Regions from separate parts of the Paraburkholderia megapolitana genome, predicted to be linked through region 3. Evidence: riboswitches for the same ligand, from Rfam matches in the RefSeq annotation. Region 3 holds a riboswitch; each other region holds the start of a gene.
What was found. Region 3 has a riboswitch for cobalamin ahead of cobW (cobalamin biosynthesis protein CobW). Riboswitches for the same ligand answer to the same signal wherever they lie in the genome.

Region 1 (9,720 bases), on a different replicon from region 3:
GATAAACCAGGTACGCGGCACCGATCAGCTTGACGGCGTTGAACGCGAGCGACGACGTCATCAGCAGCGCCGACAGGCCGGCCGCCGCGCACAGCGTGTGGATGAAATCGCCGGTGGCGATGCCGAGCCCGGTCAGGATGCCGGTTTTACGACCGCCCTGTACGGTGCGGGTCAGGACCAGCAGAACGGCCGGCCCGGGGATCAGCATCAGCCCCAGCACGACAGCGACGAAAGTGCCCAGCGTGGAAAGCGAAAACATTCAGTGCCTCCTGTCGATCGGAGTTAGCGCTTTAGCTGTCGGCCAGAGTTCGCGCTTTAGCGCGTTACTCGGGCCCCATGCAAAGCACTTACTCCGGTCCCACGCCCGAAGGGGCGTTTGCGGACAATATGTGTGAACCGCGAGTGTCGCATTTCCGGCGGCTTCGATTCAAGACACAACTGATGGGGCCACACAACTATCCGAGTTGCTGCTCGATCGTGCGCGTGAGCGGCGTGTCGACGTCGCCCGTGTGACGCGTCGTCACCGCCTCGATCAGCACGATCCAGCACTCGTCCTGCGCAACCGGATTGTGCAGCACGCCTTTTGGCACAACGTGCACGCCCCCCTCGCCAAGCTCGACGACGCGGCCGCCTTCGTATTCCATCCGCAGCCGGCCGCGCACCACGTAGAACAGTTCGTCCTCGTCGCGGTGACTGTGCCACGCCAGTTCGCCCTTCACCTTCGCGATCTTCATGTACTGATCGTTGACCTGCGCCACGACTTTCGGCGACCAGTATTCGGTCACCGCGTCGAACGCGGACATCAGGTCGAACGATTCCGCAAACCCTGTTGCAACCATTGCTATCTCCACATTGGAACAATCGATACCGCCAGCAACACGCCGAGTAGCGTATTGACAATGCGCCATTGCCGCTCGGTGCGCACCAGCCGCGCGAGCAGCACGCCAGCTGCGCACCACAGCGACAGCGACACCGCCGCCGACACCCCGAACGCGCCGCCAAGCAACAACGCGAGATGCAGCGGCCCATTCGCGAGCATCGCGAACGACGCCGCCGCGCCGAGGGCCATGGCCCAACCCTTCGGATTGAGCCAGAGCAGACACGCCCCGCCGAGCAAGGTGGTGGGCGCCGCCGTCGAGCGGTCGAGATCGGGCGCCCCGCTGCGCGCGACCCGCCACGCCAGCCACAGCAGATATGCGCTGCCGATCGCCTTCATGCCGGTCTGCAGCACGGGCGCGGCCAGCAGCACGCCAGCGAGACCGGCGGCGGCAGCGGCGGCCAGCGACGCAAGCCCCAGCGCGATGCCCGCCATCAACGGAATCGAGCGGCGAAAGCCGAACTGCGAGCCCGACGCAGTGGCGAGCGCCGTCGCACCGCCGGGCGTCACGGTGGCAACGGCGGCAAACAGGATCAACGGTGCGATCGAGCCGGTCGAGGTGGCGACGAAGGACATGGCAGCGTTCCGGAGCAAAACGTCACTGTAGTCATCTCGTTCACATTAGAAAATCGAAAGTTTCTGATGATTCACATTAGACAATATAATGTGACGATGAACCGAAATCTCGACCTCGCACTGGTGCGCACTTTCGTTGTGGTTGCCGACCACAGCAGCATGACCGTTGCCGCCAACCGCCTGCATTTGACCCAAGGCGCGGTGAGCCAGCAGATCAAGCGCCTCGAGGAGGCTTTGGGTTGCGACCTGTTCGATCGCGTCGGACGCCAGCTCGAACTGACCCAGGTCGGCGAGCGCTTTCTCGGCAAGGCGAAACGCCTGCTCGGCATGAACGATGAAATCTGGGCGGATATGGCGGCCCGTCCGATACTCGGCCAGGTGCGCCTGGGTGTCCCCTACGATCTGGTCGGCGCCTGCTTCGCGCCGATCTTCAAGGCGTTTACCGAAGCGTGGCCGAACGTGGAGATGGCGATTGTCTGCGGTTCATCGCCGGAACTCGCGGAGGCACTGGCGCGCGGTTCGCTCGATGTCGCAGTGATCGAAGAACCTGCAACCGAAGCAAGTGGCGAATGTCTGCGTGTCGAACGCCTGGTGTGGGTCGGCGCGCGCGGCGGCAGCGCGCATCTGAAGCGACCGCTGCCGGTCTCGATGGTGAGCGACACCTGCGCATTCCGGCAGACCGTGCTCGGTGCGCTGGGCAGCAGTGGCATCGAGTGGCGCACGGTCTTCGAGAGCGGCAACATCGAAGCGACCACCGCGACGGTGCGCAGCGGGCTCGCTGTGACCGCGTGGCTGACGTCGACCGTGCCCGCCGATCTCGACATTCTCAGCGCGGATGCTCAACTGCCCGAACTTCCGCCGTTCGCGATCAGCCTGCGATTTCCTGCGCAGGGCGCCAACCCGGCCGGACGCGAACTCGCGCAGTTCATTCGCGATGGACTGCTGCGGCAACATCGGCCCGCGCCGATGTGAAGCAGCAACGCGCAGCAGGATTTCGCCGATGTCGCGCTCGCTCGACTTCTCGACTTCAACCGTTCACAGCCCGGCCGGCAACACGTTGCGCGAGCTCTGCTGTGCACGCTCGACGAGCGCACCGAACAGCAACCCGATCGTCGTCCACATGATCGCCTGCATGCCAAGCGCCGCGAGGCGGAATTTCCACAGCAGCGCAGCGGGGAATGCAACCGGCACTTCGTTGATCGACGGTAGACCAAGTTGCACGGCCGCGATGATGACGATAAAAACCGCACCTGCCACGATCGCTCCGTTCCACGCACCGAAGCGTGCCGCCGCGTGACGGCGCAGCTTCAACGAAAACACCGTCGCCGCCAGCGAGATCGCGATCATCAGGAAGAACAGGCCCGTGCGATAGCCGATCGTCTCGGGGTCGCCGATCGACGGAGGATTCGCCGGGTACTTGAGATTCGGCACGATCACGATCGCGACGAACGCTGCGAGCGCGAGCAACGCCGACAATGCACGTGCACCGAGCCGACCCGAGCGGCCATATGCATACGCGAACACGAGCGAGAACAACCCGCCCACCGCTGCGCCATACACGACTACACCGGTCAACAAACCGAGCCCCGCCTGCGTGTGACGGCTGACAATTTCCGGTTCGGGAGCTTCGCCCTTCGCCGCATCGGCCTTCTCTTCGAACGAGATCGCCTGATCGACCTGCGGTTCGCCGGCGATCTTCGCAAAAGTGAACGTGAGCAATCCCGCGACGATGCCCGTGAGCATCCCGCGCATCAACAATCTACCGACCATGTCGACTCCCGGTTAGTGGCAAGGAAAGCCGAGCAGATGGCGGCCGTCGTGCACGAACTCGTGCACGTACATGCCGGGGATCAACGACGTCGCGCCCTCTTCGGCGCCGACGAAGTAGATCGCCAGTAACAGCAGCAGGCCGCCGAAGATAATCCACGGCAGCAATTCACGCAGAGGGATCGGCACCGGCTGGACAGCCGGTTTGAAAACAGCATCGGTCATGACGGACTTCTCCTGGGGTTACGCGCCCCGATAGTCGTGGTGGTCGTGAGAAAAAGATGACGCGAAGCGAGGGTCTGGCTTCCGGTTCTTCATTGAACCGATTACAGTGGCGCGACCGCACCGGACTTGCACCGGCTTCCTTGCTTCAGCGGCGTTATTCTACGCGCTAAACTTCGCGGCACATGCTTCATGGGAGATCAGCGCAATGCACACGCGGTTATGGCTAGTGAGTCATGCAGCGACCGCCGCGATGCGCAGCGGCCGCTTCCCCGCCGACGATCCACTCGATGCGCGCGGTCAAGACGACGCGCATGCGTATCGCACACAACTCGATGTGCCTCGCGATGCGCTCGTGTTCAGCAGCCCTGCCCCATGTGCTCGCGAAACGGCCGCAGCGTTGAATCTCACCGCCGACATCGCACCTGCGCTTGCCGACATGAGTTACGGTCGCTGGCATGGCCAGCGCGTCGCGGACATCGCAACAGACGAGCTGCCGATGCTCTCCGCCTGGAGTACCGATCCCCATGCCGCGCCGCCCGATGGAGAATCGTTCGCCACGGTATCGACGCGGGTTGCGCAGTGGCTCGAACAACTTGCCGATGTGCCTGCCGTCGTCGCGGTCACGCATGCTGTCGTGATACGCGCCGCGCTACTGCATGCGCTACGTGCACCGCTCACTGCTTACACGCGAATCGAAATCGGCCCGCTCTCGCGCATCGAATTGCAACGTTCGACGCGCGGCTGGGTCTGGTGGCCCGCTGCATAGATAGTGGGATCGATCTGCGCGTCGCTCATCTCCTGCATGCGCTCCGCATAAGGCTCGACTTTCATTTGCATGTCCGTTGCGCACGCACATGGTGCGCAGCTCTTCATCGCACTCGCACAATCTAACGCGCGTGTAAGGCTTGCGAACATCGTCGCATGCAACACGCGTCGATATTCTCGTGCAATTGTCATCGCAACATCACCCATGTTCGCGATTCGCGAACTATATTGGGAGGTCAGGGAAAAACAATACTGCTGAGAGGATTCACCGATGATCAAGCATCGCATCTATTCCGCGTTTCTTTCCGCCGTGCTGATCGCTGCGATCGCGCCGGTATGTCAGGCGCAGCAGTACACCACCGACTGGATCGCCAACACCTTCGGCACCGACGCCACGCATGTGGGCAGTACCGCGCGCTCGATGTGGGTCGCGCCCGAAGGCGTCATCTACACGGCGTCGTTCTGGGATGAAAACGAAGGTGGTGTTGCGCTCTATCAGAGCGGCAAGAGCATCGGCTCGTTTGGCCTGCACAACGAGTTCCAGGGCAGCGCCATTACCGGCAACGCCACATCGATCTTCGCCGCCTTGCAATTCAACAACGTGTACGGCAGCGGCGCAGTGGGACGCTACAACCGCACCACGCAAACGCGCGATGTACTCATCAACGTCAGTGCGGACACAACCGAAACCCATGCCGATGTCGTGACCGGGCTCGCCACCTCGGGCTCGGTGCTGTATGCGAGCGACCTGCCTGGCAATCGGGTCCGCGTCTACACCACAGACGGTGTCTGGCAGCAGGACATCAACGTGACGTCGCCAGGTGCGCTCGCCATCGACAGCTCCGGCAATCTCTGGGTCGCCCAGAAGAGCGCAGGCACAATCGCCGAATTCAGTTCCACCGGCACGGCGATGAACACCATCCAGATGCCCACTGGTGCGAAACCTTCGGCGCTGTTCTTCGACACGACGAAACAACTGCTCGTTGTCGGCGACGAAGGGCCGGACATGAACATCAAGGTCTACAACACCTGGCTCATTCCATTTCAGGTCGGTACGTTTGGGATCAAAGGCGGATATCTCGACAACACGACGGGTATCAAAGGCCAGGTCGGCGACAAGCGCTTCACGCGCGTCACCGGTATCGGCAAGGACTCCGCCGGCAACTTCTATGTGCTGAACAATCCATGGGGCGGCGGCTGGGATCTCGGCCGCGACGGCGGCACCGATATTCACGCCTACAACAAAGGCGTCCTGCAATGGACACTGCAGTCGCTGAACTTCGAGGGCGTCGGCGCACCCGATCCGGGTACGGACGGGGCGTACTTCTATAGCGGCACTAACATCTACACGGGCACCGCCGGAGGAACCTTCGTTGCGAACACCGTCGATCCGATCGACTATCCATCCGATCCGCGCCTCAACATCAACGATACGCAGCGCGACGAGCACTTCGGGCAGATTGTCTCGGTAGGCGGCAACCGCATTCTGGTTGCGTCAGGACAGAACCCGGCGATCTTCTACCTGTTCCACTTCAACGCTGCGAACGGCTATGTCGCGATACCGGATGCGTCGATTCCGGGTACGGCGTTCAATACGACGGCACCGATCACGGGTGGATTTTCTATCGATAGCAAGGGAGACATCTGGGCCGGTCTCGACCGGACGAACCACATCTATCACTATCCATTGATTGGCTTCGATGCTACCGGCAAGCCATCGTGGGGACCGGGCATCGCGCTCTACATTCCGCTTAGCGTCAGACCGATGACGCGCATCATCTACCTCGCGGAGAGCGACACGATGATCCTCGCGCAAGGCATTATCGGCAGCATCGACTGGACGTCGATCGGCACGCGGATCGAGGTGTATCACGGCTGGGCCGCGGGCAACATGACCAAGCCTAACCCTGTGCTCACCGTCGCCAATCCGAAGTCGATTACGGCGGCCGGCAACTATCTGTTCGCCGGATACGTGCACACCGTGCCTAACATCGACGTGTTCAATCTCACCACCGGCAACCTCGACACAACGTTGATCAATGCGAGCCCGAGCACCGTGAGTGTCGGTAACGACGTCGATTCGATGTATGGGCTCAGAGCGTATCTGCAGTCGACCGGGCAGTACGTGATCACCAAAGATAACTACAACGACTCAAGCATCATCGTGCATCGCTGGACGCCGTAACGCTGTAACGCCGTAAGCGGCGACACCGCTACGCCGGGATATCGCTCTCGCGATGTCCCGGCTCGTAGAACATCGCGAACAGTTCCGACTGCGAGCCGATGCCGAGCTTCGCGTAGATGTGTTTCTTGTGCGCGCGCACGGTCTCGAACGAGATCGCGAGTTTCTCCGCAATCGCGCGCGTTGAAAACCCGCTCAACGACAACATCGCCACTTCGATCTCGCGCGCGGTCAGCACACCGCGGCCGTTCCTGCCGGACAATGCGCCGATGCGCGCGGGTAGATCGGTGGCATCGGCGGCGTCGGCTTCGGTCACAAGCACAGTCTCGCCGGCCGGACCAAAATTCTCATAGCGCAGCCGCTGCTGCATGAGCGCAAGCACCCACGGCGCGAACAGCGTGAGCAACGCAATTTCGCGCTCGTGATAACGACGCCTGCTGCCGAGCGAAAACGCCATCGTGTGATCGGCGTCGATCACGACATTGAAATGCACTTCGTCGCCGACGACGTTCTTGCAAAAATACCGCTGGTAGTACTCGGTCATGCGGAAGTTGTCGGGCGCCACGTCAGCGAGCGTGAAGAAGCCCGACGCGCGCGTTTCGAGCGCGGCGAGATAGAACGGATCGAGTTGATAGAGCGCCGCGAGATAGTCCTGAAACATCAGGTCGGGCTTGCCGTCCGGCAACGCCTGCTCGGCGCACACAAACGGCGGAGCCGCGCGCGTGAAGCGCAGCGCCACCCAGCTGTCGAACTTGATGTGCCGCTCCAGCACGCGCGTGAGACGGGCCCAGAAATGCGGGCTGTCGAGAGCGTCGATGGCTGAGCCAATCTCCCGATGAAACGCGAGATCGCGCCATTCGAACTCCATATCTGCTCCGGTGAGGTAACCCACGTGGGTAATTTCCGGACAAAAATAACACACTGATAATGCGCCGGACGGAATCATGCGGCAGCGCTGCCCGGGCGACTGCAAGGTATCTGGAAGGAGACACACGATGCAGGTGGAACTCGCGCAACTCGCGCTCGTCGACAGCAACGTCGAACACAATACCCGTAAGGTAATCGAAACCATCGGTCGCGCCGACGTGGCAGGCGGCACGCAACTGATCGTCTTCCCCGAAACCTCGCTGTCGGGTTTTCCGACCCGCGAGAATGTCGGAGACGTCGCCCAGGCGGTCGACGGTCCCGCGCTCAGCGCCGTGCGCAATGCCGCACGCGAGGCCGGTGTCGCCGCCGCCGTAGGTTTCGCCGAACGCGACGGCAGCCGCTTCTACAACACGACCGTGCTGATCGACAAGAGCGGCGCGATCCTGCTGCGCTACCGCAAGGTGCACCTGTGGGCGTCCGATGTCGGCGTCTTCACGCCTGGCGACCGCTTCGAAGTCTGCCAGTGGAACGGCCTCACGGTCGGCCTGCAGATCTGCTACGACATCGAGTTTCCGGAAGGCGTGCGCGCACTCGCCACGCTCGACGCCGATCTGCTGATCGTCACCAACGGCAATATGGATCCGTTCGGCCCGGTGCATCGCCGCGCGATGACTGCGCGCGCGATGGAAAACCAGATGTTCGCCGTAATGGTGAACCGCTGCGGCGCGGGCGACGACAACCTGACCTTCCCCGGCGAATCGACGCTCTTCGAGCCGTCAGGGGACGTGGCCGCCGAAGCCGGTGCCGAAGAGACCGTGCTGCGTGCGCGCATCGATCTCACACGGCTCGAAACGAGCCGCGAGCATTACCGCTATCTGCACGATGCGCGCGTGCCGCTCGGTCTCACGCGCGTCGATCATGAAGACGGCTCGCGCTCGCTGGTGATCGAAGCACGTCGTCGTTACGACTGAGCGGCGAAGTTCTCAAGCGAATTTCTCAAGCGCTTTTAGTCATCGCTTTTCAGTCGTTGCCCTACCGCGTTTCAGCCTTTCTTTTACGCGTTTTGCGGACCGCGCTGTTTCAGGCGGCCCATTTCAGCCAACGCCATACCATGCCCGCGCAAAGCTCACGCTCCGGACGCGGTCGTTCAAGCCTGCACAGGGCCTCGGAGACATCATGCAAGACACGGAAGCTCAACCGCATCTGAAACGCACGCTCGGGCTGCCGTCCGTGCTGCTGTTCGGCCTCGCCTATATGGCGCCGCTGATCGTGTACGGCACCTACGGTGTGCTCGCCAAGGCCAGCGACGACACCGCCGCCCTCGCCTATCTGCTCGCACTGATCGCGATCGCGTTCACCGCGCTTAGCTACGGCAAGCTCGCACGGCTCTATCCGGTGGCGGGTTCCGCGTACACCTATACGCGCAAGACCTTCAATGCGCATCTGGGCTTCATGATCGGCTGGGCGACGCTGCTCGATTATTTCTTCCTGCCGATGGTGATCTGGCTGATCGGCGCCGCGTATCTGAACGCCGCGTTTCCGACTGTGCCCTCGTGGATCTGGATCGTCGCGTTCATCGTGCTGACCAGTGCGCTGAATATCGTCGGCATCGAACTGGCGGCGCGTTTCAACATCGTGCTGATGGTCGTGCAACTTGCAATCGTCGCGCTGTTCGTCGCGCTGTGCTGGCACTACGCCGCCGCAGCGGCGGGCCCCGGCGGCATTGCGATGGCCGAGCCGTTCTTCAAGGCGCACGTGCCACTCTCGTCGACGATGGCAGGCGCGGCAATCGCGGCGTATTCGTACCTCGGCTTCGACGCGGTCTCGACCTTGACCGAAGAAACCATCGATCCGAAGAAGAACATGCCGCGTGCGATTCTGCTCATTGCATTGATCGGTGGCGCGATTTTCGTGGTCGCGTCGTACACGATGCAGCTCGCGCATCCCGGCGTCGACTTCAAGGACACCGACTCGGCCGCGTTCGAAGTTGCGAAGACGATCGGTGGTGACCTGTTCGTGAGTGTGTTTCTTGCCGGGCTGATTCTCGCGCAGTTCGCCTCTGGGATTTCCGCGCAGGCAAGCGTCGGGCGTCTGCTGTATGCGATGGGCCGCGACGAAATCCTGCCGAAGCGCATCTTCGGCTTCATCCATCCGCGCTTCAAGACGCCGGCGATCAACATCGCGATTGCGGGCATCGTCGGGCTGATTGCGTTGAAGCTCGATGTCGCTACGTCGACGTCGTTCATCAATTTCGGCGCGTTCCTCGCGTTCACCGCCGTCAACGTGTGTGTGATCCGCATTTACCTGTCGGGCAATCACGGCGATCGACGCATGGGTGTGATTGGCGGGCTGCTGTTTCCGCTCATCGGCGCGATTGCCGATCTGTGGCTGCTCGTCAGCCTCGAGAAGACCGCACTCGTGCTTGGCGCGATCTGGTTTGCGCTCGGCCTCGTGTACCTGT
Region 2 (9,720 bases), on a different replicon from region 3:
CAGCAGCGACAGCGTCAGATAGCCGTGCGCGATCGTGCCGCCGAACGGGCTCTCGCGTTTCGCGCGCTCCACGTCCACGTGAATCCACTGCCGGTCGCCGGTACACGCCGCGAAGGCGTCGATGCGTGCCTGATCGACGGTGACCCAGTCCGATACGCCCAGTTCGCGGCCAACGAAATCGTCGATCGTGGCGACGCTGTATCCATTGATGCTCATCGTGTCTGCTCCTTAAGGCCGGTCACGCGAACTGTTCGCGCAACCACTTCTTGTTGGTTTTGCCGACGCTCGTTTTCTGAAGTGCTTCGACGAACTTGACGATCTGCGGCACCGCGTACTTCGAGATCCGCCCGGTCTTGCAGAAACCCATCACGTGTTCCTTGACACCGTTTTCAGTCAGCGCCGCGCCCGCCTTCAGCACCACGAGCGCCACCGGCCGTTCGCCCCATTTGTCGTCCTTGATGCCGATCACGGCGACTTCCGCCACATCGGGGTGCTGCGAAATCAGGCTCTCGATTTCAAGCGACGAGATCCACTCGCCGCCCGACTTGATGACGTCCTTGATGCGATCGGTGATCTGGATGTTGCCGGTCGCGTCGATGTTCGCGATGTCCTGGGTATGCAGGTAACCGCCAGCCCAGAGTTGCGTGGAGGCATCGGGATTGTTCAGGTAGCCCTGCGTGAGCCACGGTGCACGAGCGACGATCTCGCCGTAGGCCTTGCCGTCGTGCGCAACGTCTTCCATGTTCTCGTTGACGATGCGCAGATCGACGAGCGGAATGGGGAAGCCGGTCTTGCAGCGCAAGCGCACCTCTTCATCGCGATCGAGCGGCCCGGTGTGCGGCGGAAGTTGCGCGAGGCTCAGCACGGGGCACGTCTCCGACATGCCGTAGCCGACGAAGATATCGATGCCGCGCTCGAGCGCCGCGCTCGCAAGACCATGTGGCAACGCGCCGCCGCCGATGATTACCTTCCATTTGCTGAAGTCCGCGTGCTTCGCGGTATCGCACGAAAGCAGCATGTGCAGGATCGTGCCGACGCAGTGCGAAAACGTGACGCCTTCGTCGCGGATCAGTTGTACGAGACGCTCGGGCACATAGCGGCCCGGATAGACCTGCTTCACGCCTAGCAGCGTCGCGATGTATGGCATGCCCCAGGCGTGCACATGGAACATCGGCGTGAGCGGCATATAGACGTCGCCGCGGTGAAAACGCTGGCCCGACATCGGGCTTGCAAGCGCCGCCATCAAGGTCAGCGTGTGCAGAACCAGCTGACGATGCGAGAAGTACACGCCCTTGGGCAGGCCCGTGGTACCGGTCGTATAGAACGTGGTGGCCCGGGTGTTCTCGTCGAAGTCGGGGAAGTCGTAGCTCGTGGCGCCGGCCGCGAGCATTTCCTCGTATTCGGCGGCGAACGCAATGGTGTGCGCAGTCGGTTCACCACCCGGCTCATCGATCCACACGAACGTGCGCACCGTTTCGAGTTGATCCTTGATCGCTTCGACCACCGGCAGGAAATCGGTGTGAACGAACAGCACCTCGGCGCCGGCGTGGTTGATCGTGTAGGCGATCTCGGCCTCCGACAACCGGACGTTGACTGTCTGCAGCACGGCACCCATCATCGGGACCGCGAAGTACGCCTCCAGATAGCGGTGGCTGTCCCAGTCCATCACCGCCACCGTGCTGCCGTGCCGCACGCCGAGCCCGTCGAGGCCATTGGCGAGTCGCGCAATGCGTTCCTGCAGCGTGGTGTAGGTCATCCGCAGCTTGCCGCGGTAGACGATTTCCTGGTCCGGTGCCTGAACGAACGACGTATGCAGCAACTGCTTGATCAGCAGCGGATAGGCGTACGGGGAAGGCGTGATGTCTTGCACGGCGTCCTGCATCTAAATCTCCTTGAGTCGAGAAATCGATCGGGCTGACACAGGCTGTGGGTACGTATCGCGTGCGGTGGCATCCCGGTTGATGCCATCATCGATTTGATCAGGGGGACGGACTATCCCCGAACAGGGGAGCGTTATGGGGGTAGGCGCGCCGCGGAGATTGCGGCGCAGACGGGGCCGTTGCAAAAGCGCGTCGTAAAAGCCCCGCGTTTGCCCGAAAAGATTGACTGCGCCGCGCGGGAATCGTTACGCTCTCGCCTCGATGGTTCCCGTGATGGGGATAAAAGGGAACGCAGTAGTCGCGTCGATGGATCGACGCTTCGAGTCTGCGGCTGCCCCCGCAACTGTAAGCGGCGAGTCCGTGCCAATCGTGACCACTGGGAAACCGGGAAGGTCGGCACCGGGCGGCGACCCGTGAGCCAGGAGACCTGCCATCAACCGAGGTCCTGCAGCCGCGCCGGGCGGGGTGTCCCGAAGCGCGAGCACCGCATGATGCGGTTGCGTGTTGCAAGGACGGCTCCGACCTCTGGATCTGTCACATGGCTAGCATTATTAGAAAAACCTCTTTCTTTCAGAAAGCTTTCTTGCGTCGCGTTGCGGGAGTTGCAGGAATCGCGGGAATTTCCGCCGCCCTCGCCCTTTCGTTCGGTGCATCGATCGCACAGGCGGCTGACGATTCGACACCGCCAACGGCGCCGCAGTCTTCCTCCGACACCACGACCACGCTGCCGAACATCGTCGTCACCGGCGATACGCAGCATCTACCGCAATCGTTCGATCAGCGGTACGCGACGACACACGTTCTGACGCGTCAGGATCTCGACCGGCTCTCGCCCGCCGATCCCAGCATCACGCAGGCGCTCGCTACGCTTCCCGGTGTTACCGTTGCGCAGAACGGCGGGCCGGGCGCGACGGCGTCTGTCAGCATTCGCGGTTCGTCGGGTGCGCAGGTTGCCGTGTTTATCGACGGTATCCGCGTGGGCTCCGCGACCACGGGCACAGCGGAATGGGCCGATCTGCCGGCTTCAGCCTTTGAGCGCGTCGAAGTGATTTCAGGCCCCGCGGCCGCCTCGTTCGGCGCCAACGCGGTGGGCGGTGTCGTGCAGTTGTTCACACGCCACTCGGCGAATCAGCCCAACCAGACGATGATTTCCACCGGTGGTGGCTCGAACAAGACGTTCGATACGCAGATTCGTACGTCTGGCAGTGTCCCTTCGACAGGCCCGCTTGCTGCGCTTGCCGGGCTCACTTATTCGTTGGGACTGCACGACTACAACACGGCCGGGATCGATACGACCCAGCCTTACGCATACGGTCACGAAGCAGGCCGCAATCCGTACCACGCGCAGGATATCGACGGCCGGCTCGGCTATGCGCACGGCGACTGGTCGATTTCCACGTTCGCGCTTTATCACCGGTCGGACCTCTCGTACGACAATGCGGGCGGCGACAACCGGCAACTCGATCACCAGTTGACGACGGGCGTCGCATTCCACTGGGACATCGCACCGGACACGCAGTTCGACCAGTCCGTCGGTTACGCGAACGACCGCCAGTTTTACTACACCAACAGCCCGGGTATTTCGAGCGACAAGATCGACTCGACGCGCCTCAGCACATCGACGTCGCTCACGCATCAGGAAAAGGGCTTCCGGTTATTCGGCCTGCCGCTGTCGGGTGAGACGAAGCTTGCCTACGACTTCTCGCGCGAACAGGCCTTCCTGCCCGTCGATATCCCAACCGGCGTGCCGACGCGCAATGACTCCGCGGTGTCGCTCCACCAGTCCGCGACGCTCGGCGCGCTCACCGTGTTCCTCGCGGGACGCCATGAGATCGTCGAAGGCCAGTCGGTCAACACCGGCAATGTCGCCGTGTCGTATGCGATCACGCCGGTGTACACGGCGCGACTGTCATACGGCAACGCGTTCCGTCTGCCGACGTTCAACGATCTGTACTACCCGCAATTCGGCAACCCGAATCTCCGGCCCGAGCGCAGCGATTCAGTCGAAGCGGCGCTCGACGCGGCCACTTCGTTCGGCAATTTCTCGGTGGCGATTTACAACACCCGTGTGCATAACCTGATTGCGTATAACTCGGCGACCTTCGCGCCCGATAACATCGGCGAAGCGCGTATTCAGGGCATCGACCTCTCATACAAAGGCACGCTCGGCAAGTCCACACCCGTCAGTCTTGCTGTCGGCATCCTGAATCCGCAGGACATCACCGACCGCAGCTGGCTCAATCGTCGCCCGCGTCAAACGGTCAACCTGAGCGTCGATCACACCTGGGATGAGTTCCACCTGCATGCACTCAGCACGGGCGTCTCTGTGCTGTATGGCGGGACGACGTTTGACGATCAGTTCAATGCGACTTATCTGCCGTCTTATACGCGGGTCGATTTGCGCGCTTCATATCGGGTCAACTCGCATCTCACGGTGTCGGCGAATCTGTCGAATCTGTTCAACCGGCAGTATGTGACGGCGTATGGATATAACACGCTGGGGCGGACGGCGTTTGGGAAGGTTGCTTATACGTTTTAGGTGGGGGAAGTGAGGCCGGCCGTGGTGGTATTCCGGTCGGTACTTACGCGTTTGCGGCGAGACGAAAAGCAGCCTCCGCCTGCACGATAACTATCGTGCACGCCCAGTAGGTAATCCGATTCATAGAGCCGCGCTTTGGGGTCGACTCGACCGGCGCGTTGAGCCCGCTCCAGCCTCCGGCGCATCAACTGACGTCCCCATCGGTCCGGGCTGGCATCACTGAATGCGCCAAACGTCTCCTGTCCCTGAGGCGGATATTGCCGCCCCGCAAACCAGCCGAGCCGCGGGTCGAGATTGAAAGAAGGAGCGCATCTGCACTGGAAGTTGTGCCGATTGTGAGCGACACCGCCGCTCGACAGAACGCGGCCGACGTTGGACAGGTTTAGCAATAACGAACCGGTTCAGCGGCTACGCATCTCGAAGCACTGCTCGTGCACTTGCGGCGATGATGGTCAGCAGGACAACCAGCCCGAGAAGTGCAGAGGCAAGTGAAGTGTAGTGTGCAAGGGCTCCTATTAGCACGGGACCCACAAAGACTCCGCAGTACCCGATCGTCGTCATCGCAGCGACGGCGGTACTTGTTGGCATGATCTTCTGCTTTCCGACCGATGAAAAAAGAACCGGCGCGATGTTGGAGCAACCGGCTCCCACAAGTGCGTAGCCGAATAGATCCACGACCCAGGACGTCGTGAACGAGACAACGAGGAACCCCGTAGCCGCACATAAGCTGCCGGCAACGACGACACGCGTTTTTCCAAGGCGATTGACGACGCGATCACCGGTAAGACGCCCCATGGTCATCAGTACCGCAAATGCGGCGTACCCATACCCCGCATAAGCATGAGACATCCCTCTTTCTGACGTGAGGAACACACCGCTCCAGTCGAGCACCGCGCTCTCGGTCAGAAAAACGATGAAAGTGAAGACGCTCAGAATCAGCACGATTCCGTGAGGGATAGCAAAGACGCTTGCCTGGCCGGCTTGCGGCTCTGCAATCAAGGCGGGGTACGCGTAGAACAGGGCAACCACCATAAGCGCGGCCGCGAAAGCTGTCGATCCTCCGTGCGATAAACCCACGGTGAGGAGCAGGCTGCCCCCCGCAGCGCCGACGATACCGCCGATACTATAAAACGCGTGAAAACCCGACATGATTGAACGTCCGCAATTTCGCTCGACTTCGATCGCCTGGATATTCATCGCCACGTCAACCACTCCCGCAGCCATACCGAAGAACGTCAGAGCGAAAATTGCAGATAGCACGTCATGCACGAACGCGAGAGCAGGAAGCGTAGCGCAAAGGAGCACGGTGGCTATCGTTATCACCGTCCTGCAACCGAACCTGGAGGTCAATCCTCCCGCGAACGGCATCGCCACCATCGAGCCGGCACCCAGGCAAAGCAGCAGAAGTCCGAGCTGGCCATCGTCAAGTCCAACTCTGGCCTTAACGAATGGAACGAGCGGCGCCCAGGAGGCTCTCCCATAACCGGCCACAAGAAAGATAGCGCGCGTCGCAGCCTGGCGACTACCAAAGGATGATTTGTGTAACGTTAGATCAGACGGCATGAACTGACGGATGTTGTGAGTTGTGTGTAGCGGCATCGCTCTCGCATGGAGCAGAGTGCATGACCGGAGGATCTGGGAAACGCTTTCTTTCAAGTCCGAACCAGGCAACCGCCACGATGACGAAACAGCGGACAAAGTAGTGAACAAGAATATCCATCGGCGGTTGCAATCCAAGGCGGCAAATCCACTCTTAGGCACTGGCTCGGCGGCAAACCGGGCAACCAGGGAACCTGCGCCGCAGAGTTCCCCGCTCTTCCAGTCAAACGGCGTGGTAATCAGCCAGCCTGTGAACAGCCGCGGCGGCCGCATCAAGACGTGTCGCATCAAGCTTGCCGTTCTGCACGGCCTTCTCGATGGATACCGCGATTTCATCGATGTGCGGCACGGCCTTGGGTGACAACAAGACTAGATCTGCGCCAGCTACAAGTGCATCGACCGTGGTATCGCCGAGGGACCGGTTCCCGATAGTCGCCTTGTGGTCGATGTCACAGGTCATAACCAGCCCACCAAACTCCAGTTCCTCCCGCAAGAGCGCGATCAATGCAGCCGACAATGACCCCGCTGTCACAGGCTGGATTGCCTCAAAGCGCGCCGGCCCCATCATCACTGCGCTCACGCCCTCTTCGATTCCAACCCGGAACGCACCCCATTGAGCCCGCAGTTCATCCAGCGAGGAAGGTACCGTTGCTTCCGGTGTGCCCGGATGGCCTTCCAGTACGGGATGCCCGGGGAAATGCTTCAGAGTCGTCTTCAAGCCTGCACGACGAGCGCCGCGAACATATGAACGCACCATTCGCGATGCGGTCTCGGGATCGTCGGCCAGCGTACGGCCCTCAAGCCACAGGTTGCTTCCTGTCAAAACGTCAGCGGTTGGAGACAGGACGAGATTGATGCCGGCGTCGACCACTCCGCATGCGGCCTCAAAAACGATCTGTTCCAGCTCGGACCCGGACATCCGCTGCGCGGCTTCACGCGATGGCAGTGGTGCGCATACCCCCTGCAACCGATGGACGGCAGCGATATCGGCGTCGGCTGCCAATATCAGTTGGCCTGCACGCGTCGTCACCGTTCTGATCGCATCCTGCCAGGCATCGAGCGTTTCCCGCTTGAGCCTCTGTTCGCTCATTCGGCCCGTGACATATTCCTCCCCCGTCTCCCCGAACAGGAGGCTCCTGCCACCATTGTCCAGGAAGCGAGCGATACGGTCGTCAATGTCCAGCGTTTCAAGCACCGGAAACAGCACGGCATGCGCGAGGCGAGATACTTCGCTGGTCACGGTTACGTGCTCCTTGAGGTAAGCGTCCCGACGGCGCGCCCCGTCTCCAGATTTCGCGCCAGCGAGCGCACCCGGTGAGCCGCTTCAGCAAGCCGTTCCTGTGCAAGTGCCCCACTCTTTACGGCTTCGACGATAGTCCCGACGATGACATCAAGACCCGATTGACTGGAGACAAGCAACAGGTCGGCGCCCGCAACCAGCGACGCGACTGCCGTCGCCGCGATTGTCCGGCCGCGCAGGATGCCGGGTGCGTCAATGTCGTCTGAGACGATCAGGCCTTGGAAAGCAAGCTCTCCCCGCAGAAACGACAGCGTGTCATGCGAGGTACTGGAGGGTTTGTCGGCATCGATAGCTGGCACTAGCGCCGGACCTGCCATCACCGCACTCACACCTGCATCGATCACATCTCTGAACACGCCGATCGTGGGTTGCAGCTCATCAAGCGTGGCCTTGACCACCGCCTCATGCAATGCCGGATCGAGTTCCGTCACAGGATGCCCAGGGAAGTGCTTCGCTGAAGCAGCGACACCGGCCGCCTGCACACCGCGCACAAACGCGCATGCGATACGACTCACTTCAGTTGCATCGGCGCCAAGGTTTCGGCGCTCGAGCCATGGGTTGATACCGGTGACCACGTCGATTATCGGCGCCAGGAACAGATTGACACCCAGCCCCCGGGCAGCTGTCGCTACCGCGGCCGACTGCTGAGTGATTTCGTCGGCGGAAAGGCTACGCGCCGTTTCGAAGTCCGGTAGAGCCGGTGCCAGCCGATGCAGACGCTGAATGCCGCCGAGTTCCTGATCGATGGCGACGATGACGCCGCGTCCGGCATGACGTCGCGCGAGTTCAACGACACGTTCGAAGTGGGCGGCTGTCTCATGCGCACGCCGTTCGTCGCTCATGGCGCGCGCGACATACTCCTCGCGGCTTTCACCGAGAAGGATGGAGACGCCACCGTTATCGAGGTAACGCAGAACCACGTCGTCGAGTTCAAGACCGCCAAAGGCCGGGAGCAGGACCGCGTGAGCGTCCTGAATAAGATCGTTCAAGGAAATATCTCCAGTCGGGTAAAGGTGCGCCACAAAAAAGCGCGCTGTGGCGCGTATCGATCACTGCTTGCTATAGCAATTTATAGCGCAGTATAGATCGATTTATGGACCCGTCAAGGACGAACACACACAAAGCGACGCTCGATTATGCTCGATCCGGATTCGATGAACAACATCGCCTGACGGTCTATTCGTCGTGGAGGCTCCGGTCGATTGCTGGCCCCACCTGAAAATCGCGAAATGTCACTTCAAAGCCAGCGCGCTCCGGAGAGCAGCACATCACGCCTACGTCGATGTTTTCGGTAGGCGGAAAATACGCCAGTCTCACGAGTTGCCACCGCTTGTCCGATTCGCGTAGATATTGAATCCGTACGGCTGAACCGTGCCTCGTCAAGCGCAATCGCAACGCGTTGGCCGAGCTCGCCAGAGGCTGCATCGACCAGTCGGAATAGTTATTGGTAACGACGACAGACATGCAGAGTTGACCGTCAGAGAATTCTGTCCCGGCTTTGATCCAGTGCGCCTCGCTTTGACGCATCATCAAACCGGCCTGGTCGTACAGGACTTCGTAGCGAGCATCGACCGTGACCTCTGCGGAAAAATCTCCTGTCACGGTGACGTATCCAAAATGACCCGTATCGCGCCAGAAGTCATAGAAAGTCCCGCGCCAGAAATCGGTGTGATCAGCGGTTTTGACCCACAAGGCGCCGGAGCGAATCTCAGATGCCTGCGGCGCGTTAAACCAACTCAGCTCATGCAAACTTGCCATCTATCACCTCGTTTTCATCGGTGTTGCCGGGGCCCTGCAACACCACGGTTCAACCTGCCCCTCAGCGAAGCCAGCCACCAGATGGCGCCCATTGCGAGTGCCGCAAGTGTGGTGAGGGCCGCGTCATGATTCTCATCGGGTAACGTCAGCGTGACGATGACGACCAGGGTCCATGCCCCACCGGTCACGATCATGGGCACAAGCCAGCGGCCAAGATCGAACACCCCTTGCGGCGCGCTCGGCATATCGCCGCGGCGATGTGCCAGATAAGCGGCGATCAAGGTCAGAAAGTAAGTCAGGTAGTACGTCAAACCCACCATCGAGTAAATCGCCGTGACGAATCCACCGCTCGCGAGATTCAGCACTACCGCAATGACCGTGATCAGGACAATTGCGCCTACGGGCGTACCGAACCTCGGATTGACGGACGACAGAAACCCCGAGCCAGGTAGCATCTTGTCCCGTGACAACGCAAACGTCATACGCGTCGCCACCGCCATGTTCGCAATCAGACAGGCGAGAATCGACGCGAACGCTACGACAACCATCACACTGCCCGCGACGCGCCCGAGTTGCAACCGGACGAGATGAATGACCGGGTTCTCCGAATGAGCCAGAAGCTGCTCTACCGACCCCGGAATTGC
Region 3 (9,720 bases):
ACGTACGTGAAGTCGATCGATGAGAACGCGGACGGCGACGGTTTTGCACGCACGCACTGGCCCGCGCTGCTCGACCCGGCGCGCTCCGAGTTCGCGGCGCTGATGGAGCGCGGCATCGAAGTGCAGGATCGCGACGCGCGCGATCATCTGCTGCGCTATGCAAAGTGCGCGAATGCACAGGGCGAGGCGACCGGTTGGATCGCGGGTCTCGTCGACGTGACCGCATTGCATGAGGCCGAGCGGCATCGCGAAGATGCTTTGCGGCTGTTGTCGCACGACATGCGCTCGCCGCAGGCGTCGATTCTCGCGCTGGTCGAGATCGAGCGCTCGCGTATCGAATCGGGCCGCATGCAGGAACTGCTCGAACGGATCGAGCGTTATGCGCAGCGTGCGCTAACGCTGGCCGACGATTTCGTGCAACTGGCCCGCGCGGAATCGCAGACCTATGTGCTGGAGCCGGTCAATTTCGCCGAACTCCTGATCGATGCGAGCGACGAGGTCTGGCCGCAGGCCCATGCGAAGCAGATTCGCCTCGAAACGCCGCTGCCTGGCGCGGATACCGACGCAAGCGATGCCGGCGACGCCGAAGCAACTGCCGTAGACGACACCTACTGGATCTGCGCGGACCGCTCGCTGATCACGCGTGCGCTCGTCAACATCCTGAACAACGCGGTCAAATATAGCCCGCCCGATACGCGCATCGTCTGTACGATTGAGCGCGTCGAGGGCACGCCGGCCCATGTGCAATGTACGATTCGGGACGAGGGCTACGGCATTCCAACCGAGCAGCAGGCGAAGCTGTTCGAACGTTTCCGGCGTTTTCACGAGTCGGAGCGGCCCGAAGTGGGCGGCGCCGGGCTCGGCATGGCGTTCGTCAAGACCGTGGTGACGCGGCATGGCGGCGACGTCCACGTCGACAGCGAGCCCGGTAAGGGCACGGCGTTTACCGTGTCGCTGCCGGCACTCGACGAGACCGACGCGCAGCCGTTCGAGGTGGACTGATGAACACGGACACGGATACGGACACACACGCGGACCGCACTCTTATCGGAGCACGAACATGATGAAACTGAGGTCGATCCGCACCGCGCTCGCTGCGACAAGCTTCGCGGTAGCGCTCGCGGGATGCGCCGGCGTGAAGACCGACGTGCATACGTCGGCGCCGGCTGCTCCGCTGCAAGGCAAGACCTATACGGTGACGCGCCTGCCGTCGCAGGATTCGAATCCCGCCTATGCGCAGTACGAGACGCTAGTGCAGAGCGAGCTCGCAAAGTATGGCTTCAGCGCAGCAAACGATGGCCATACGCGCTATCTGCTTTCGCTGGCCTATGAGACGCGACCCGCGACGGTCGGTTTTGCAGCGGGCGACTGCGCGGCAGCGGCGAGCGCCGCCACTGCAAACTGCCGCAGCCCCGGTGAAACCTCCGCGTCCTTTTTCGGCCGTCGCGCGTATCGCCATACGCTGACGCTGCGCTTCCTTGAGCGTGCGTCCGGCGAGGAGGCCTACAAGGTCAGCGCGACGAGCCGCGATCACGACGCGGACCCGCTGCACGCGATTCCTTACCTGGTGAAGAGCGCACTCGCGCAGTTTCCGTACTCGGGGCATACGGACTGGCAGGTGAAACTGCAAGCGAAGGACGAGGCTAGCGTACCGGACGTCGTCTCGGTTAAACCGGTCGAGCCCTGAAGCGTCTTCGTGCGGTTGGTTTTCGTCGAGTGAGGACCGCGCGTCGTCGCGCCGTCGCATCGCGATCGGCGCAAACCCGTTATTGACGTGAGCGCGCTCTAGCTCGATGACGGTTCGCTTTCAGGCCAGCCGTTCTCGAACACACAGCCCGTGAGCGGCATGCGCGTCGCCCAGCCTTCCTTTTCGAGCATCGGTTCGTCGTAGAACTGAGCCACATGGCCGACGCACAGGATCGCCACCGGCCGCGCGCCGGCGGGCATATGCAGCAGCGCGGCGACTTCGTCGACGTCGAAGATCGACACCCAGCCCAGCCCCAGTCCTTCCGCGCGTGCGGCGAGCCACATGTTCTGGATCGCGCACGCCACCGATGCGAGATCCATCTCCGGCAGTGTGCGTCGTCCGAACACATGCTTCTCGCGACCGTCCATCAAACCGACGACCAGCAGCTCGGCGCAATCGAGCATGCCCTCGACTTTCAGCTTCATGAACTCGTCGCGCCGCTTGCCGAGCGCATCGGCGGTTTTCAGGCGTTCGCGCTCGACGATCGCATGCAGCGCGTGACGCAGTGCGCCATCGGTAATGCGCGTGATGCGCCAGGGCTGCATATAGCCGACGCTCGGCGCGTGATGTGCGGCGTCGAGCAGACGTTGCAGGGTGGCTGGATCGATCGGATCGCGCACGAAATGGCGCATGTCGCGCCGTTCGTAGATCGCGCGATAGACCGCCGCGCGTTCGCTGTCGTCAAAGGGTTTCGCCATGGAACAGGGCGGCCGTGAAAGCCGGATTGGACGGCCAGTAGCCGTGCATATAGGTCGCGACGATCGAACCCGAGCGGTATACGGACTCGCCGCCCGCGGCCGGCCCCATGGCGTGCGGCCGGGTGGCGGTCAGTACGGGGTCGAGCGGGGTGGTCATCTGCGTGTAGTGAAACGTATGGCCTCTCAGTGTGCCGTGTCGCCCGTCCAGTTGTTGCATGCCGAGCGCCGCGAGCCGCGCCTGCATCGTTGCGCGGCCGGGTAGCAGTCCGAGCATCGGTGTCTGCGTGCCGTCGCTGTCCGTCAGGCTGTCGAGCAGGTAGAGCATACCGCCACATTCCGCGACGATGGTTTTTTTCGCTGCTGCATGTGCGTGAAGCGAAGCTGCCGTGCAAGTGCTACGTGCGAGCGTGGCGGCGTGTAGCTCAGGGTAACCACCTGGCAGGTAAAGCGCGTGAGCGTCGGTTGGCACGGCTTCGTCGGCGAGCGGCGAGAAGAACGCGAGCGTTGCGCCGAGCGTTTCGAGTAGCGCGAGATTCGCCGGATAGATAAAGGAGAACGCGGCATCGCGTGCGACGGCAATCCGCATTCCGTCGAGCAGCCGCGGGAGCCGGGTGCTTCCATGCGCAGCGGATGCGGGGGTGAAATCGACGATGGGCGGCAGGGTGGCGAGCGCGGTTGCGGCGAGTGCATCCGCTACACGGTCGAGTCGCGCATCGAGATCGTCGATTTCGTCGGCGTGCCGTAGGCCCAGGTGGCGGTCGGGGAGTTCGATGGCGGCTTCGCTTGCCATGTGACCGGTCCACGCGATGTCCTGCGGCAAGGCTTCCTGCAGCAGTTGCGCGTGGCGAGCCGAGCCCACGCGATTGGCGAATACGCCATGAAACGGGACCTGCGGGCGGAATTTTGCGAGTCCAAAGGCGATCGCGCCAAATGTCTGCGCCATCGCTTTCGCCGAAATGACCGCGACGACCGGCACGCCGAACGTTGCGGCGAGATCGGCGCTGCTCGGTGTGCCGTCGAAGAGACCCATCACCCCTTCGATCAGGATCAGATCCGCCTGCGCCGCAGCCTCGGCGAGCAGGCGGCGACACGCGTCCTCACCGACCATCCACAGGTCGAGCGATTCGACCGGCGTGCCGCTTGCACGCTCGAGGATGGTGGGGTCGAGAAAGTCGGGGCCGGTCTTGAAGACCCGCACGCGTCGCCCAAGCCGCCGATGATAACGAGCGAGCCCTGCCGTGACCGTCGTCTTGCCCTGACCCGATGCAGGCGCGCTGATGAACACTGCGGGACATGCCGGCATCGCTCAGAACTCCACGCCGCGTTGCGCCTTCACGTGCTGCTCGCGATACGGATGCTTGACGAGGCGCATTTCGGTGACGAGATCGGCGGCTTCGATCAGCGCATCGGGTGCGTGGCGGCCGGTCACGACGACGTGCAGCGCGGCAGGCCGGGCGGTTAGCACCGCGAGCACTTCATCGAGCGGCAGGTATTCGTATTTCAGCACCGTGTTGAGTTCGTCGAGGATCACCATCTGGTAGTCGCCGCTGTCGATCATGCGGCGTGCCTCGTCCCAGCCTTTGCGCGCGGTGGCGATGTCGGCGTCGCGGTCCTGCGTGTTCCACGTATAGCCGTCGCCCATCGTGACGAAATCGCAGTGCGCCTGGGCGCCGAGAAAATCGCGTTCCGAGGTATGCAGCGCGCCCTTAATGAACTGCACGACGCCAAGCCGCATGCCATGACCGAGTATGCGCACGGCCATGCCGAACGCGGCCGTGCTCTTGCCTTTGCCGTTACCTGTGTTGACGATCAGCAGCCCTTTTTCGACGGTGGCGGTAGCCTGCTTCTTTTCGTGTCCTTCGCGACGCCGTTGCGTCATGCGTTGATGCGATTCGGGATCGGTTTTCATCGGTCGAGGTCCTGGTCGGTGGAAGCGGAGAGAGTGGAGTGAACGAGTGGATCGGCAACGAGTGCGACGGTGACGCCGTCGTGCACCGTCTTGCCGACGATCAGATAACCGTGAGGTGCCGCGAGTCGCGCGCAGGGTTCGCACACACCGTCGATGCCCAGATGCACTCGCGCGGCCGCCGAACGTGCAGGCGGTGCGAGCGGTATAGCGGCGATCTGCATGGGCGTGAAAAGACGCAGTGGCAACGCATGACGTGCGCAGAATTCGAGCAGGCCGGGTTCGTTCGCTTTGGTATCGACGGTAGCGATTTCCCGGATCTCGGCGAGCGAGTGCGTACCGAGCGCGGCACGCAGCGCGGCATCGATCTGATCGGCCGACACATTGCGTCGACAGCCGATGCCGGCGATCAGGGTCTTCATCATAGGTGGATTTCGGATGTGGCGATGCGTGTCGGCAGCTCGACAGCGCAATAGCGATCGCTTATTACCTGGGCGCCGTGTGTCTGTCCCCCGCAGACCTGGCGTTCGGCGTCGTCATCGTCGAGTTCGACGATGACGTTCGCCCCCTCGTCTGGCCGGTATCCGGGCTGGCGGCCTCATGTCGTTGCCTTCCCATCCGCACGCGGCGGACAGTGGCTTCGAACGACATGTGCGGCTCGAAGGCCGCGGGCCGTTTACCGTTGCGGGGACAGCACAGGTTGAGCGCAATGCGCGCTTTCTGTTTCCCGTTTAACTGCACACGCGAGCGCGCGTGCGGGCACCAAACGAGCGCATACGATATCACAGGGCAACACAGTGCCTTCCTTGACGCAGCAAGGCCGGCGGCCTACACTCGCACGCACTCTGGTGCTCGCGTGCGCGCCTCCCGCGCACGCAGTTAAACGGGAAACAGGGCGTCCTCCCACCGCGGAACGGACCAACCTGTGCTGCCCCCGCAACGGTAAGCGAAAGCAGCGCGCAAGCGCTGCAAGACCGGCTTCGCTGCATGCACATCAACTCGCATGCAATCGACCACTGCGCGACATGAGCGTCGCGTGGGAAGGTGAAGCGGTTCATTCGTTAGCCCGGATACCGGCCAGACAAAATGGGTTCGCGCCGCGGGGATGCGGCGTGTCGTCCACGATTTCCTTGTGTTTCCATTCGCGCCGTACTCCGCGTCATCGTCCCCGCGTTTCGTCTTCTACTGGCCTGTCACGGCGGCGTTCTGTCGTATGGACGAGCAGTTGAACGACGTATCGCGAAGCACGTGGCGGAGCCCTCCGGTGGCGTGGACACACGCGGGTTGTCGGCGAATCCCTCACCGCCACCACGGAGCAGCGATGCAGACACAGATGCGCAAGATTCCCGCCACGATCGTCACGGGCTTTCTCGGCAGCGGCAAGACGACGTTGCTGCGACACATTCTTCAACATGCAGGCGGCCTGCGCATCGCGGTGATCGTCAACGAGTTCGGCGAACTCGGCATCGACGGGGAAATTCTCAAGGGCTGCGGTATCGGTTGCGATGAAGACGGTCGCGAAACGGCGGGCCAGGTCTACGAACTCGCGAACGGATGTCTGTGTTGTACCGTTCAGGAAGAATTTCTCCCGGTCATGGAGCAGCTTCTCGAACGGCGCGAGCAGATCGATCACGTGTTGATCGAGACCTCCGGGCTCGCGTTGCCGAAGCCGCTCGTGCAGGCATTCAACTGGCCGACGATCAAGAACAGCTTCACCGTCGATGCTGTCGTCACGGTGGTCGATGGGCCGGCTGCCGCGAGCGGCCAGTTCGCGGACAATCCGGTCGCCGTCGATGCGCAGCGCAAGGCCGATCCGAATCTCGATCACGAATCGCCGCTGCACGAACTGTTCGAAGACCAGCTTGCTTCTGCCGATCTTGTGATTCTCAACAAGACCGACCTGCTCGACGACACGCAGCAGGCCGCTGTCGAAGCGCTGCTCCGCGAAGAGATTCCTGCGCAGGTGAAGGTCGTCCGCGCGCAGAATGGTCAACTCGACCTGCACGCGTTGCTCGGGCTCGAGGCGGCGTCGGAAACCACGATTCATCTGCGGCACGATCACCACGGTTCCGCCGACGATCCCGATCATCATCACGACGACTTCGATTCGGTGGTGGTGGAATGTACGGCGCTATCGCGCGAGGCGACGATCGTCGCGTTGCAGCAGCTCGTCGAGACGCACACGATCTATCGTGTGAAAGGTTTCGCGGCATTGCCGGGCGCACCGATGCGGCTTGTAGTGCAGGGTGTGGGAGGGCGTTTCGACAGTTACTTCGATCGGCGCTGGAGAGCGGACGAACAAGCGGCCGAGCCGCAGAAGAGCCGCTTCGTGCTGATCGGCGAAGATCTCGACCAGGCCGCGCTGCAGCGCGCATTCAATGCCGCGTTGAATTCTGCGGTACACGCCGAAGCACAGCGGGCCTGACGCGCCATGCATCTGCTGCGTACCACGCCGGGTGGCTTCGTCGATGACACAGCGGGTGTCGTCCGGATCGATCAGCAGCCTGCGGACATCGTGGTGCTCAGCTCGGCCGATACCACGCTGTCGTTGCTCGCGAGCGTCGTAACGCGGCTCGGTCCAGACTTCCCGAGCGTGCGGCTCGCCAACGTGACTTATCTGCGCCAACCCGCGTCGGTCGACTTCTATGTCGACGACGTGCTGCAACATGCGCGCGTCATCGTGGTCGACCATCTGGGCGGTGAAGCCTACTGGCCGTACGGCATCGAACAGATGGTCGCGCTTGCCGCGAGGCGTGGGCAGATGCTGGCGATGTTTTCCGGCGATCTCCAGGAAGACCCGAACCTGGTCGCCAAAAGTACCGCCGATGCCGCGCTATGCGAGCGGCTATGGCGCTATCTGCGCGAAGGCGGTCCGCAGAATGCCGAGGCGTTTTTGCGCTGCATCGCCTGGCAGGCGTTCGGCTGGGGTAGCGAGCCCGCATTACCGCGACCGCTGCCGGCTGCGGCGCTGTATCACCCGCAACATGACCTGCCGACTATCGAAGCGTGGCAAACACGCTGGCGGACGCACACTGCTGTTGATCACGCGCCGGTCGTCGCAATCCTGTTCTATCGCGCGCATCTGCAGGCGGCCAATACGGCGGTCTTCGACGCGCTGATCGAAGCGCTCGAAGCACGTCAAATGAATCCGCTGCCTATCGCGATCACTTCGCTGAAAGATGCCGTGAGTCGCGACGTAGTCCAGCAACTGTGCGAGCGCCACAACGTTGCGCTAGTGCTGAACACGACTGCGTTCGCCGCCAGCGCAATCGATGATCCCGAACCGCTCGCGCTAGCCGGCGACGCGCCGGTAATGCAGGTCATCCTGAGCGGCGGCAACCGCGACGACTGGGTGAAGGACAACCAGGGCCTCAATTCGCGCGACATCGCGATGCACGTCGCGCTGCCCGAAGTAGACGGGCGGATCATTACGCGGGCGATCAGTTTCAAGGGGCTCGCGTATCGCTGTGCGCATACCGAAGTGGATGTGGTCCGTTATCGGCCGGATGCGGAGCGCGTTGCGTTCGTCGCTGAATTGAGTCGACGCTGGTGCCGGCTGCGCCAGTTGCGTAACGACGAGAAACGGCTCGCGCTGATTCTCGCCAATTACCCGCAGAGCGAAGGGCGCATCGGCAACGGTGTTGGTCTCGATACGCCGGCGTCGGTGGTCGGCATTCTTGCGATGCTGCGCGACGAAGGCTATCGCGTGAGCGACCTGCCCGTCGATGGCGCCGGGTTGATGCAACGGCTCACGCAGGGCGTTACCAACGATCCGGCCATGCGCGATCTGCGGCCCGCGTTGCAGAGTCTCGCGCTCGACGACTATCTCGCCCACTTCGCGCAACTGCCCGATGAAGTGCGCCATGCGTTGAACGCTCGCTGGGGACCGCCGGAAAGCGATCCGACGTTGCGTCGTGGGCGCTTCATGATTGCTGGCTGGCGCTGCGGGAATGTGTTCGTCGGTATCCAGCCGTCGCGCTCGCGCGGCGAAGGTGACTACGCGAGCTATCACGATGCGGACCTCGTGCCGCCGCATGCGTATCTCGCGTTCTATGTCTGGTTGCGCGCGCATTTCGGCATCGATGCGGTCGTGCACGTCGGCAAGCACGGCAACCTCGAATGGTTGCCGGGCAAGAGCGTCGCGCTGAGCGATACGTGCTGGCCCGACCTCGTGCTTGGGCCGTTGCCGCATCTGTATCCGTTCATCGTCAACGATCCGGGCGAGGGTAGCCAGGCGAAGCGACGTGCGCAGGCGGTCATCATCGATCATCTGATGCCGCCGCTCACGCGCGCGGAAAACTATGGACCGCTGCAGGATCTCGAACGGCAGGTCGACGAGTACTACGATGCGCTGATGGTCGATGCGCGGCGCGCAAAGCTGCTGCGACGCACGATACTTGCGACCATCGTCGAGCATCGGTTGCACGAGGAACTGAGCCTCGCGGAGCCGGTCGGGCAGGATGCCGAAGACGCAGTGCTGACGCGCGTCGATGCGTGGCTGTGCGAGTTGAAGGAAGCGCAGATTCGCGATGGTCTGCATACGTTCGGGCAATCGCCGGAAGGTGTGCAACGCCGCGACACGCTGCTCGCGCTTGGGCGCTTTCCGGTCGGCGATGGGCAGGGTGCGAATGCTGGTTTGATCGATGCGCTTGCGCGCGACCTGCAGATCGATCATCTGTTCGATCCGTTAACGGCGGACTGGTCGGCGCCGTGGAGCGGGCCGCGTCCCGCGCTGCTCGAGCAGGTCAGCGATGCGCCGTGGCGGCATAACGGCGATGCGCGTGAGCGGCTTGAGGGGCTGGCGGCTGCTTTGCTAGTGGCGTTGTGCGATGACGCAGGTGTCGGTGTAGACGCACACGCAGCTGCACCGTCCTGGCTACCGGCACCGGCCGAATTACCCCACGCCGAGCGCGTCCTCACGCGCTTGCGCAACAGCGTGCTACCGAACCTCGACGCATGCGGCGAACAGGAAATGCGTCACCTGCGGCGCGGCCTTGAAGGCCGCTTCGTGCCACCAGGCCCGAGCGGTTCGCCTTCGCGCGGCCGCCCCGATGTACTGCCCACCGGCCGCAACTTCTACTCGGTCGACACGCGCGCAGTGCCGACCCAGGCCGCGTGGTCGCTCGGGCTCAAGTCCGCGCAGCAACTGATCGAGCGGCATCTGCAGGAACACGGCGACTATCCACGCGCGATCGGTCTCTCCGTATGGGGCACAGCGACGATGCGCACCGGCGGCGACGATATCGCCCAGGCCATGGCGCTGATCGGCGTGCGGCCGAAATGGGCCGCCGGCAGCCATCGCGTGACCGATTTCGAAATCATGCCGATCGAAGCGTTCGACCGGCCGCGCATCGACGTGACGCTGCGCG

Region 1: it holds a riboswitch for cobalamin, as region 3 does, so the genes downstream of both, FNZ07_RS25740 (CbtB domain-containing protein) here and cobW (cobalamin biosynthesis protein CobW) in region 3, are expected to answer to the same signal.
Region 2: it holds a riboswitch for cobalamin, as region 3 does, so the genes downstream of both, FNZ07_RS24505 (TonB-dependent receptor domain-containing protein) here and cobW (cobalamin biosynthesis protein CobW) in region 3, are expected to answer to the same signal.

Annotation. Positions count from the first base shown of each region.
Region 1 covers NZ_CP041745.1:2,795,979-2,805,698, forward strand. Annotated here, with positions in the region: gene FNZ07_RS25715 (LysE family translocator) at 1-259, opposite strand, end outside; gene FNZ07_RS25720 (cupin domain-containing protein) at 456-839, opposite strand; gene FNZ07_RS25725 (LysE family translocator) at 842-1,453, opposite strand; gene FNZ07_RS25730 (LysR substrate-binding domain-containing protein) at 1,550-2,425, shown strand; gene FNZ07_RS25735 (CbtA family protein) at 2,489-3,223, opposite strand; gene FNZ07_RS25740 (CbtB domain-containing protein) at 3,236-3,445, opposite strand; cobalamin riboswitch at 3,494-3,636, opposite strand; gene FNZ07_RS25745 (histidine phosphatase family protein) at 3,651-4,211, shown strand; gene FNZ07_RS25750 (SMP-30/gluconolactonase/LRE family protein) at 4,482-6,395, shown strand; gene FNZ07_RS25755 (response regulator transcription factor) at 6,424-7,260, opposite strand; gene FNZ07_RS25760 (carbon-nitrogen hydrolase family protein) at 7,388-8,230, shown strand; gene FNZ07_RS25765 (APC family permease) at 8,436-9,720, shown strand, end outside.
Region 2 covers NZ_CP041745.1:2,523,536-2,533,255, forward strand. Annotated here, with positions in the region: gene FNZ07_RS24495 (MaoC family dehydratase) at 1-216, opposite strand, end outside; gene FNZ07_RS24500 (fatty acid--CoA ligase) at 239-1,882, opposite strand; cobalamin riboswitch at 2,126-2,329, shown strand; gene FNZ07_RS24505 (TonB-dependent receptor domain-containing protein) at 2,419-4,419, shown strand; gene FNZ07_RS24515 (MFS transporter) at 4,828-6,018, opposite strand; gene FNZ07_RS24520 (glycoside hydrolase family 3 N-terminal domain-containing protein) at 6,242-7,258, opposite strand; gene FNZ07_RS24525 (glycoside hydrolase family 3 N-terminal domain-containing protein) at 7,261-8,307, opposite strand; gene FNZ07_RS24530 (DUF1349 domain-containing protein) at 8,495-9,076, opposite strand; gene FNZ07_RS24535 (APC family permease) at 9,091-9,720, opposite strand, start outside.
Region 3 covers NZ_CP041743.1:2,539,173-2,548,892, forward strand. Annotated here, with positions in the region: gene FNZ07_RS10810 (CHASE2 domain-containing protein) at 1-1,002, shown strand, start outside; gene FNZ07_RS10815 (DUF4136 domain-containing protein) at 1,061-1,687, shown strand; gene bluB (5,6-dimethylbenzimidazole synthase) at 1,786-2,445, opposite strand; gene FNZ07_RS10825 (cobyrinate a,c-diamide synthase) at 2,429-3,748, opposite strand; gene cobO (cob(I)yrinic acid a,c-diamide adenosyltransferase) at 3,752-4,354, opposite strand; gene FNZ07_RS10835 (cobalamin biosynthesis protein) at 4,351-4,776, opposite strand; cobalamin riboswitch at 4,910-5,133, opposite strand; cobalamin riboswitch at 5,181-5,447, shown strand; gene cobW (cobalamin biosynthesis protein CobW) at 5,673-6,776, shown strand; gene cobN (cobaltochelatase subunit CobN) at 6,783-9,720, shown strand, end outside.